Regions from separate parts of the Dietzia sp. Alg238-R159 genome, predicted to be linked through region 3. Evidence: riboswitches for the same ligand, from Rfam matches in the RefSeq annotation. Region 3 holds a riboswitch; each other region holds the start of a gene.

Region 1 (3,270 bases), on a different contig from region 3:
GCCAAACCGGGCACCGCGCAGCGCCAAGATCGTCACGTCATCACCCCCAGTAGCAACACAGACACGAGAACCAGGCAAATCACGAGCACGCGGGCGGCCGAAACTGGAGTCGCTTCGGTGAGAACTTCGGTGTGGCCGCGTTCGGCGCGCATGGCCATGGCGTCGTCGATCGCCCGTGCCCGCCTGATCGACAGGACGAAGACGGAGGCGAACTGCGTTCCGATAGAGGTGATCGCGGCTTGGGCGGTGCGTTGCCCGAGTCTGAGGTCGTGGGCATGTCGCAGCGTGCGGGTGGAGTCGAGCAGTAGGCCGATGAGTCGGTAGGTGGTGTCCACGATATGCGCCAGCGGGGCGGGCAGTCCGGCCCGCCGGCCGGCGGCCAAGAGGTCGGCGACGGGCGTGGTGCACGCCAGGGTGATGGTGGCGGCCGTCGCGGCGATGGCCCGGCTCACCGTCCGCCAGGCGGTATCGACCCCGGACGGATCCACCACCAGTCGCCAGCCCACTACGTCCAGCACGAGGGGACCGGTGCCCAGGACGAGGAATGCAACGGGGGCGAGCAGCGCCGCGAGGTAGATCCTGGCGGGGACGCGTGCCAGCGCCAGCGCGCACAGGCAACAGACGGCCAGGATCGCGGCGTGGCCCACTGGTGGCGGCACGAGCAGTGCTGCCACCAGCAGACCGCCGAAGAGCAGCAGTTTCTCCGCTACCGGGAGGTCCGTCCAGCGGTTGTGGGACGCCGCGAGTTCGAGCGGGTTCACCTAGTGCCCGGTCGGGCCTGGGGTCGTCGCCTTCGCCTGGTCGCGCTGCTGTCTGCTGCGTGTCCGCAAGACGCCGAGTCCGTATCCCACAATCCCGCCGCCGATCCCGGCTTGCAGGGCGAACACTCCCGATTCGACCTCCCCCGGCAGCTCGGGCAGAAGCGGCTCGAACCACGGCTCATAGCCGGGAGCGATCTCGCTGATGGTTCCTTCCGCCTGCCCGTCCGCGCCCTCGAACTCGCCACCCGCCCCTGCGCCGTAGACCAGGGAAAACACAGCGACTGCGAACGCCGCGGCGACCATTCCCATCAGCACCCACACGCTGAGATGCTTCATCCCGCTCATCGCACCGACTCCGTGCTCTCAACCCGGTCGCCACTGTCCCCGAGACCGGCGAAGCTTCCCGCCCCGCCCAGCCGCGCCCTGCGAAAGAAGCCCACTAGGTTGAGCTCACGGGAGGCGATTCGCAGCAGCACGCTGACGATCACCACCACGATCAGTGCCTCAACAACAGCCAGTGGGATCTGGGTGATCGCGAAGACGGCCAGGAACTCGGCCATCGAGTGCCACAGGCCGTGTTCGGCGCTCGGGAACGCCAGGGCGAGCTGCGCGCTGGTGACGAGATACGTCACCAGGTCCGCCAGGAACGCGGCGACGAAGACCGCGCCGAGCAGCGGCACCGTGACCCGTCGGCACAGGACGAACGCACCGTAGGCGACCCACGGTCCAGCGATTCCCATGGAGAACACGTTTGCGCCGAGCGTGGTGATGCCGCCATGTGCCAGCAGCAACGCCTGGAAGATCAACACCACGGTGGCGACGAAGGCCATAACGGGGGGACGGAAGATGATCGTGCCCAGCCCGGTCCCGGTGGGATGCGAGCTCGAGCCCGTCACCGACGGGAGCTTGATGGCAGACATGACGAACGTGAACGCCCCGGCCACGCCGAGCAGGACGCCCGCCTCCGGTGTCTGACGGACGGTCCTGATGGCCTCGCGCGCGCCGTGGATCACGAACGGCGCCGCGACGGCCGTCCATGCCACGGCATGGGCCGTGGGAAGGAAACCCTCTGCAATATGCACTTCTTCGAACCTCTCTGCCCGTCACCTCGCGGGCACTTGTGGTGGAAGCTACGGCCGGTCTCCTGGCTCGCGGACTCCACCGGCAGACCCCCGTCAGGGACGCACCGGATCGCCGCCGATCCGCCTTCCCACCCACACAACGCGTGCGAGCAGTGACATAAAGGACCAGCAGCATCGTCCGTTCACAGTGGCGAGGGCCGCCCCGGTCTCACACCGGGTTCCCGAACACCGCAGCTGAGCAGATCCTAACCCCCGCCGCCCAGGAGAACTCACCTCCCATAGACGCTCCGTCCGCGTGACCTCGTCCGCGTCCCTCGCTCGGGTAGGCATCTGCAGCAGCGAGCCGACATCAGGGTGTGTTCTATGCTCACCACGTGTCGGCTGATCGGCTGCGGTCTGAGCTCCCCCCAGCGCTGAGCCGAGGGGCACGAGGCCCGAGTCGATCGCCCGCGAAACCGGTCGGATCGCCTTGGGCACGGCGTCCGGACGTCGTCCGCCAGCTGGTGTGGAAGCCCGATGCGCAGGGGACGCCGTGCCGCGCGCGGACGCGTAGATCGCTATCTTAACCCTAAAACCTTATCACAGTTTGGGGGCGTCAGGCACCGCCTCTGACCTGCACGTTGAACGCGCCGATAATTTATCTTATGACAAGCTAATGGTGTCGAGTTTCCGATCGCGCGAACTCTGTACCCCACCGAACCGTTCCCCACATTCGTATCGGTCAACCCCAGCGCGACCTGCGCGTGGGTGGATCTCGGGCCTGCGCTTCGTTGCTTGCGCCACCTTGACCGCAGGGAAATGACGGAATGGTGGAGCAGGTCGCCACCTGCGGACCGTTGTCGAGACTCGTGTTTCATACCACGCGTTCGCACCACGCGGAGCCCCTCCGGACGGTGCAACATGCCGCAGCAACAATGGTGCACCATAGGGTGGTGTAACTCAGGCAATTCCCGTCTCGAGAGCCACCAGCGCGACATTCAAAGCAATGATTACAGCAGCGATCGCCCAGCCCAGGAATGTTGTTTCGCGCGCATTGACCGAGGCGCCCATGAGGGATTTTCGGGAAGTGAGCCACACCAATGGCACCAGCGCAAACGGGATGCCAAACGACAGAATTACCTGGCTCAGAATCAGCGCGTACGTGGGATCAACCCCGGCTGCTAGCACAATAATGGATGGGATAATGGTGATGAGCCTGCGGGTGAGGAGTTTCATCCGGGTACGAAACAGGCCCCCCATGATGTCGCTGCCCGCGTAGGCGCCAACGGCAGTTGATGCGAGCCCTGAAGCCAATAGCGCGATTGCGAACATAAGACTGGCTGTCGTGCCGAGGGTGTTCTCGATCGCAGCGTGAGCCCCTTCAATAGTCTCAGTGCCCGCCACTCCGGGGAGCACTGATGCCGCCACAAGCAGCATCACTAGGTTCA
Region 2 (3,270 bases), on a different contig from region 3:
TTTGCTCGGCGAGAGCCGAGTACAGCGACGGGTCGCCGGAACACAGCCGGACCACCTCGAGTCCCTTGGCATGGGCGGCGACGATCTCCGCGATGATCCCGTCCAGGTCCAGGTGCTGGGTGTCCACCAACCGGGTGCCCGGCCGACAGTGCGTGAGAACACCATCATCGAGGTAGGTCCCCGCGTAGAGGCAGACGTCGGCCGCGGCCAGCGCCGCGGCCGCCCGCAGGGTGAGCAGGTCCGCGGCGCCGGGCCCGGCTCCCACGAAGTGAACGGTCACGAAGTTTCCCCTGTCTCCTGGACACCAGTCGCGTGCGAGCGAGGCCTCACGGCGGCCCATTGCACCACGGCCCGCGTCGGCGCCCAGCCGGTGAACCTGCCGATCGAATCTGTCTGCTCGACCTGCAGCCGGGTGAGCTCCCCGCCGAATTCGGCGCGGGCGTCGATCAGTGCGCGCTCGGTCTCCAGCGTCACCGCGTGCGCGACCAGCCGGCCGCCCGGCGCCAGCGCGTCCCAACACTGTCGAAGCAGGCCAGGGGCCGTGCCGCCCCCGCCGATGAACACCGCGTCCGGCCGCGGCAGACCGTCCAGAGCCTGGGGCGCCCGGCCGTGGACGATCTTCAGCGCGGGCACCCCGAGGGCGGCCGCGTTGCGCTCGATCCGCGCGGCCCGCCCGGGATCGGCCTCCACAGCGACAGCCCGACACGACGGGTGGGCGCGCATCCACTCGATGCCCACCGACCCGGCGCCGGCGCCCACGTCCCAGAGGAGCTCGCCCGCCGCAGGCGCGAGTCGGGACAGGGCCGAGGCGCGCAGGTCGCGGCGGGTGAGCTGGCCGTCGTTCTCGAAGGCGTCGTCGGGCAATCCCGGCGCCAACCCGAGTGGGCGGGCGGAGGGGTCGGCCACGCACTCGATGGCCAACACGTGCAGGGCGGGGGCCTCGCGGTCGGCAGCCCAGTCGCGTGCCGGGCATCTGAAACGCGCTTCGGCCGGGCCCCCGAGATCGGACAGAACCGTCAGCGAGCTTCTCCCGAAGCCGGCGCCGTCAAGTACCGCGGCGACCTCTCCCGGCGTGTCCCGGTCGGCTGAGAGCACCAGCACCCGCCGCCCCGGCGCCAGCTCCCGGGGCAGCGCGCGGTGGTCACGCAGCACCACCACGGACTCGGCCGGCCACCGCATCCTGGCGCGGGCCAGCGCGACCGAGGACACCGCCGGGAGCACCTCCACCGCGTCCACGCCGACTACATCGATCAGGGTGGTGCCGATCCCGGCAACCAGCGGATCACCCGAGGCCAGGGCCACGATCGACCGCCCGCGGAACCGCTCGAGCAGCTCCGGCAACCCGTCCCGCAGCGGCCGCGGCCACGGCACCCGTTCGGCCGTCACGTCGCCCGGAATCATCGCCACATGACGCTCACCGCCGAGCACCACCTCGGCGCCCAGGACGGCGCGACGGCGGGCCTCGTCGAGCCCCGCCCACCCGTCGCCGCCGATGCCGACGACCACCACCCGTGCATTCATGACGCGGAACCCTACCGCGACACCTGAGGCGCCCCGGGACAGGCCGTTGGGCTAGCCTGAAGCACCACACAACCGAACAGACCCCACAGCACGAGGTGCCCCACGACCCGCCACAGGCGGAGCGGAGGGGAGAATCAGGGAAGCCGGTGAGAATCCGGCACAGGGCCCGCTACGGTAACCCGGCCTCTCAGACGATCGCGCCCCGCGCGCACGTCCGAGATGAGCCGGGAAGTCCGGAGACCGGCCTCGCGCTGACCAGCCTGGCAGACGAGAGCGGGAGCCCCCATGCCACTGCACTACCCCTTCAGCGCTGTCGTCGGTTCCGACGACATGTCGCTGGCCCTGACCCTGACCGCGGTGTCCCCGGCGGTCGGCGGCGTGCTGATCCGCGGCGAGAAGGGCACGGCCAAGTCCACGATGGTCCGCGCCCTCACCGGGATCCTGCCGGAGGTCGAGGTCGTCACCGGCGACCGGTTCTCCTCCGCACCTGACGACCGCGGTTCCGAGACCCCGGACGGGCGTATCCCCCACGACGCGCCCACCGAGCAGCGGCCGGTCCGCCTGGTCGAGCTGCCGATCGGGGTGTCCGAGGACCGCATCACCGGATCACTACACCTGGAGAGTGCGCTCGCCGACGGTGTGACCGTGTTCCAACCTGGCCTGCTCGCCCGCGCGCACCGCGGACTGCTCTACGTGGACGAGGTCAACCTGCTCCACGACCACGTGGTGGACCTGCTGCTCGACGCCGCCGCGATGGGCCGGGTGACCGTGGAGCGCGACGGCATCTCGGTGGAGCACGCCGCGCGCTTCGTGCTGATCGGCACCATGAACCCCGAGGAGGGCGAGCTCCGGCCGCAGCTGCTGGACCGCTTCGGCCTCACCGTGGAGGTGGCCGCGCCCCGGGACCCGGAACTGCGCGCCGAGGTGGTGCGCCGCCGGATCGCGTTCGAGGCCGACCCGGCGGGGTTCGTCGCCGCCCACGCCGCCGACGAGGCCGCAGTGCGCGAGCGGATCGCCGCCGCGCGGCGCGTGCTCGACCGGGTGACGCTGACCCCCTGGGCGCTGTCGACCATCGCCCGGGTGTGTGCGGGCTTCGACGTGGACGGCATGCGCGCCGACATCGTCACCGCCCGCACCGCCGCCGCCCATGCCGCATGGCAGGGCCGGACCCGGATCACCCGCGAGGACATCCGCGTCGCCGCGCGCATGGCACTGCCCCACCGCCGCCGTCGTGCCCCGTTCGATGCGCCGGGCCTCGACGAGGACCTGTTGGAACGGCTCCTGGGCGACGACGACGAGCCCGATCCCGACCCCCGGGACGAGACCGCGCCGGCCGACGACGCCGAACAGTCGGAGTCCGCAGACGAGTCCGCGTCGGCAGACACCCCGGACGCCGAGTCGACCCCGGCGCGGGCCTCGGCCGAGCACGCCGGGCACGAGCACTCGCCCGAGCAGACCGAGCAGACCGAGGACAGCCCCGGCGCTGGCGACGACTCCGGCACCGCGGGCCCGGACCAGGCGGGCGGCCGATCGAACGACGACGCCGACGGCCGAGCCGACGAGCAGCCCGGCGATCAGGCCGGGGATGACTCCACCGGCGACGCTGCCGGGCCCGACGCACCCGGGCCCACCCCGCCCGAGCCAGGCACGGTCACCGCGGCCGCCGCGCCGTACCGCACCCGCCTGCTCGCCGTCGCCGGTACCGGCCAGGGCGCTGCCGGCCGCCGGTCGAGGGCCCTCACCACCAGC
Region 3 (3,270 bases):
CAGATCCCGCCGCAGGAGAGCCGGGTCATGTTCATCGACTTCACCCTCGACTCGCTCGACCAGGCCCCGGACGCGGTGCTGCACCACCTCTACGGGACCGGTGCCGCCTCGCCGGCGTTCGGGGAGCCGGGACCCATCGACTACCTTACGACACCGGTTGCCTTCTCCACCCGCACCGTGCCGGTCATCGCGCCGCCCGTGCGGGGCGAGAACTGGGTGGCCCTCAACGGGTGTTGCGAACCGGGGTTCCCGCACCGCAGTTCGGTGATGTCGGTCAACGGCAAACTCAACAACAGCCAGCGGTTCGCAATCGACTGGAAGCGCACCAACGACCAGGGCGAGTTCTACACCGGCGACAGGAACCACAACGAGAGCTACGTGGACTACGGCGCCGAGATCCTCGCCGTCGCCGACGCCACCGTCGTCTCGGTCCTCGACGGGATGGAGGCCAATGCGCCGGGGGTCCTGCCCGCCAGCAACCCGGAACTGGCGTCCAAGCTCACCGTCGAGAACGTGGACGGCAACCACGTGGTGCTCGACCTCGGCGACGGCGTGTACGCGATGTACGCACACATGATCTCCGGCTCGGTCACGGTGAAACCCGGCGACACGGTGACCGAGGGGCAGGTGCTGGGCAAGCTCGGGAACACCGGCAATGCCAACGCCTCGCACCTTCACTTCCAGCTCATGGACGGGCCGAGCCTGCTCGAGGCCGACTCGCTGCCGTACGAGCTGAAGGGGTTCGACTACGCCGGGCAGGTCCCGCCGCAGCGGATCGCCGACGCCGACGACTTCCTGTCCGGCACCTTCGTCGACGAGGCGACCCTCTCGCCGGAGCCGCGGAGAGGCGAGCTGCCACTCAACCTCGCGGTGGTGGACTTCCCCTGACCGGGATGGCCGTCCCTGGCTGACGCGAGGCAGCCGGTCGGCCACGGGCGGGGTGCGCCGGATAGGCTCGCCGGTGCCGTGGTGCTCGGGAAGCCGGAGGAAAAGCCGGCGCGGCCCTCGCCACTGTAGTCGCGGAGTCGCGCACCCTCGTCCGTCCCTCACGGGGCGGAGACCACTGGACCCTCCAGGATCCGGGAAGGTCGGTCGCACGGCGTTGATGCGAAAGCCAGGAGACCGGCCACGGCGACATGTTCCACGAGGGTTTGGAGAAGAACATGCGCCCCGACCGGCGTTCGGCGTCCCCTGATGACGCCTCGGCACAGCACGACGTGCCCCGCATCACCCTGTTGTCCACCTCCGATACGGACCTGCTCTCCGCGCGCGAATCCGGCGCGGCGTTCACGCTCGGCAACCCGTCCCGACTCGACGTCGAGGCGAATCTGCCCGCACTGCTCGTCGGCGCCGACCTGGTGGTGGTCCGCATTCTCGGCTCCCGACGATCCTGGGAGGCCGGGTTCGCCGCCGTGCTCGGCGCGGGCGTCCCGGTAGTGGTCCTGGGTGGGGAGCAGACCCCCGACGCCGACCTGATGGAGCTGTCCACGGTCCCGATCGGCATCGCGGCCGAGGCGCACCGCTATCTCGCCGAGGGCGGCCCGGGCAACCTCGCGCAGCTGCACGCATTCCTGGCCGACACCGTGCTGCTCACCGGCGTCGGGTTCGAGCCGCCGGAGAACGTGCCGGTGTGGGGTATGCCGCCGCGGCCGGACACGACGGAAGCCCCCGGCCTGCCCCGCGTCGGAGTGCTCTACTACCGCGCCCACGAGGTGAGCGGGAACTCCGGGTTCGCGCACTCGCTGGCCGACGCGATCGACGCCGCTGGCGCGGTGGGAGTGCCGGTCTTCGCCGGCTCCCTGCGCTCGGCCCCCGACGAGCTGTTTGACGCGCTCGGCACTCTCGATGCGCTGGTCGTGACGGTTCTCGCTGCCGGCGGCACCACGCCCGGCGCGGTGAGTGCGGGCGGCGAGGACGAGACGTGGGACGTCGAGCGCATCGCCGCGCTGGACATCCCCGTCCTGCAGGGCCTGTGCCTGACGTGGAGCCGGGAGGACTGGTCTGCCTCAGACGACGGCGTCAACCCGCTGGACTCCGCCAACCAGATCGCGATCCCCGAGTTCGACGGCCGGATCATCACCGCGCCGTTCTCGTTCAAGGAGATCGACGCCGACGGCCTGCCCCGCTACGTGGCCGATCCGGAGCGGTGCGCGCGCGTCGCCGGGATCGCCGTGGCCCACGCGCGGCTGCGCCATGTGGCGCCCGCCGACCGCAAGGTCGCGCTGGTCCTGTCGGCCTATCCGACCAAGCACTCCCGCATCGGCAACGCCGTCGGCCTGGACACCCCGGTCTCGACCATCCGCCTGCTGCGCCGGATGCGCGACGAGGGCTACGACCTGGGCCCGGACGACGGCCCCATCGCGCAGTATCTTGATCAATCGAGTCTGGACCCCGCCGGGGCCGCCGGGGACTACGCCGACGACACCGCCGCCGGCGACGCCCTCATCCACGCGCTCATCGACGCGGGCGGGCAGGACGAGGAGTGGCTCACCAGCGCCCAGCTCACCGACAGTCACGTGCGGATCTCCACCGACGACTACCTGCGCTGGACCGCGGACCTGCCCGAGGCGCTGCGTGCGGAGATGGTCGAGGCGTGGGGGCCCGCGCCGGGCGAGCTGTTCGTCAACGACGCCGGCGAGATCGTCCTGGCCACCATCCAGGCCGGCAATGTCGTCCTGTTGATCCAGCCGCCCCGCGGCTTCGGCGAGAACCCGGTCGCCATCTATCACGACCCCGAGCTCGCGCCGTCCCACCACTACCTGGCCGCCTATCGCTGGCTCGCCCACGGCTTCGGGGCGCATGCGCTGGTGCACATCGGCAAACACGGCTCGCTCGAATGGCTGCCGGGCAAGAACGCGGCGCTCTCGGCGGACTGTGCCACCGACGCGGCGATCGCCGACCTTCCGCTGATCTACCCGTTCCTCGTCAACGACCCCGGCGAGGGCGCGCAGGCCAAGCGCCGTGCGCACGCGACGATCGTCGACCACCTGGTCCCGCCCATGGCGCGTGCCGAGTCGTACGGGGACATCGCGCGGCTGGAGCAGCTGCTCGACGAGTACGGGAACATCGCGTCGATGGATCCGGCCAAGCTCCCGGCCATCCGCGCGCAGATCTGGACCCTCATGCAGTCCGCGCACATGCACGAGGACCTTGGCCTCGAGCAGCGGCCCGACGACGAGGAGTTCGACGACTTCCTCCTCCACGTCGACGGCTGGTTGTGCGAGATCAAGGACGTTCAGATCCGCGACGGCCTGCACGTCCTGGGCCAGG

What was found. Region 3 has a riboswitch for cobalamin ahead of cobN (cobaltochelatase subunit CobN). Riboswitches for the same ligand answer to the same signal wherever they lie in the genome.
Region 1: another riboswitch for cobalamin. It lies ahead of G6R20_RS17905 (energy-coupling factor ABC transporter permease); the one in region 3 lies ahead of cobN (cobaltochelatase subunit CobN).
Region 2: another riboswitch for cobalamin. It lies ahead of G6R20_RS17685 (magnesium chelatase subunit D family protein); the one in region 3 lies ahead of cobN (cobaltochelatase subunit CobN).

What each region holds. Positions count from the first base shown of each region.
Region 1 is NZ_UNRI01000017.1:14,539-17,808, reverse strand. It holds gene G6R20_RS17920 (ABC transporter ATP-binding protein) at 1-36, opposite strand, end outside; gene cbiQ (cobalt ECF transporter T component CbiQ) at 33-761, opposite strand; gene G6R20_RS17910 (energy-coupling factor ABC transporter substrate-binding protein) at 762-1,106, opposite strand; gene G6R20_RS17905 (energy-coupling factor ABC transporter permease) at 1,103-1,843, opposite strand; cobalamin riboswitch at 1,878-2,091, opposite strand; gene G6R20_RS17900 (Nramp family divalent metal transporter) at 2,783-3,270, opposite strand, start outside.
Region 2 is NZ_UNRI01000015.1:8,973-12,242, forward strand. It holds gene G6R20_RS17675 (SAM-dependent methyltransferase) at 1-280, opposite strand, end outside; gene cbiE (precorrin-6y C5,15-methyltransferase (decarboxylating) subunit CbiE) at 277-1,521, opposite strand; cobalamin riboswitch at 1,598-1,785, shown strand; gene G6R20_RS17685 (magnesium chelatase subunit D family protein) at 1,807-3,270, shown strand, end outside.
Region 3 is NZ_UNRI01000004.1:239,008-242,277, reverse strand. It holds gene G6R20_RS12180 (M23 family metallopeptidase) at 1-888, shown strand, start outside; cobalamin riboswitch at 951-1,146, shown strand; gene cobN (cobaltochelatase subunit CobN) at 1,218-3,270, shown strand, end outside.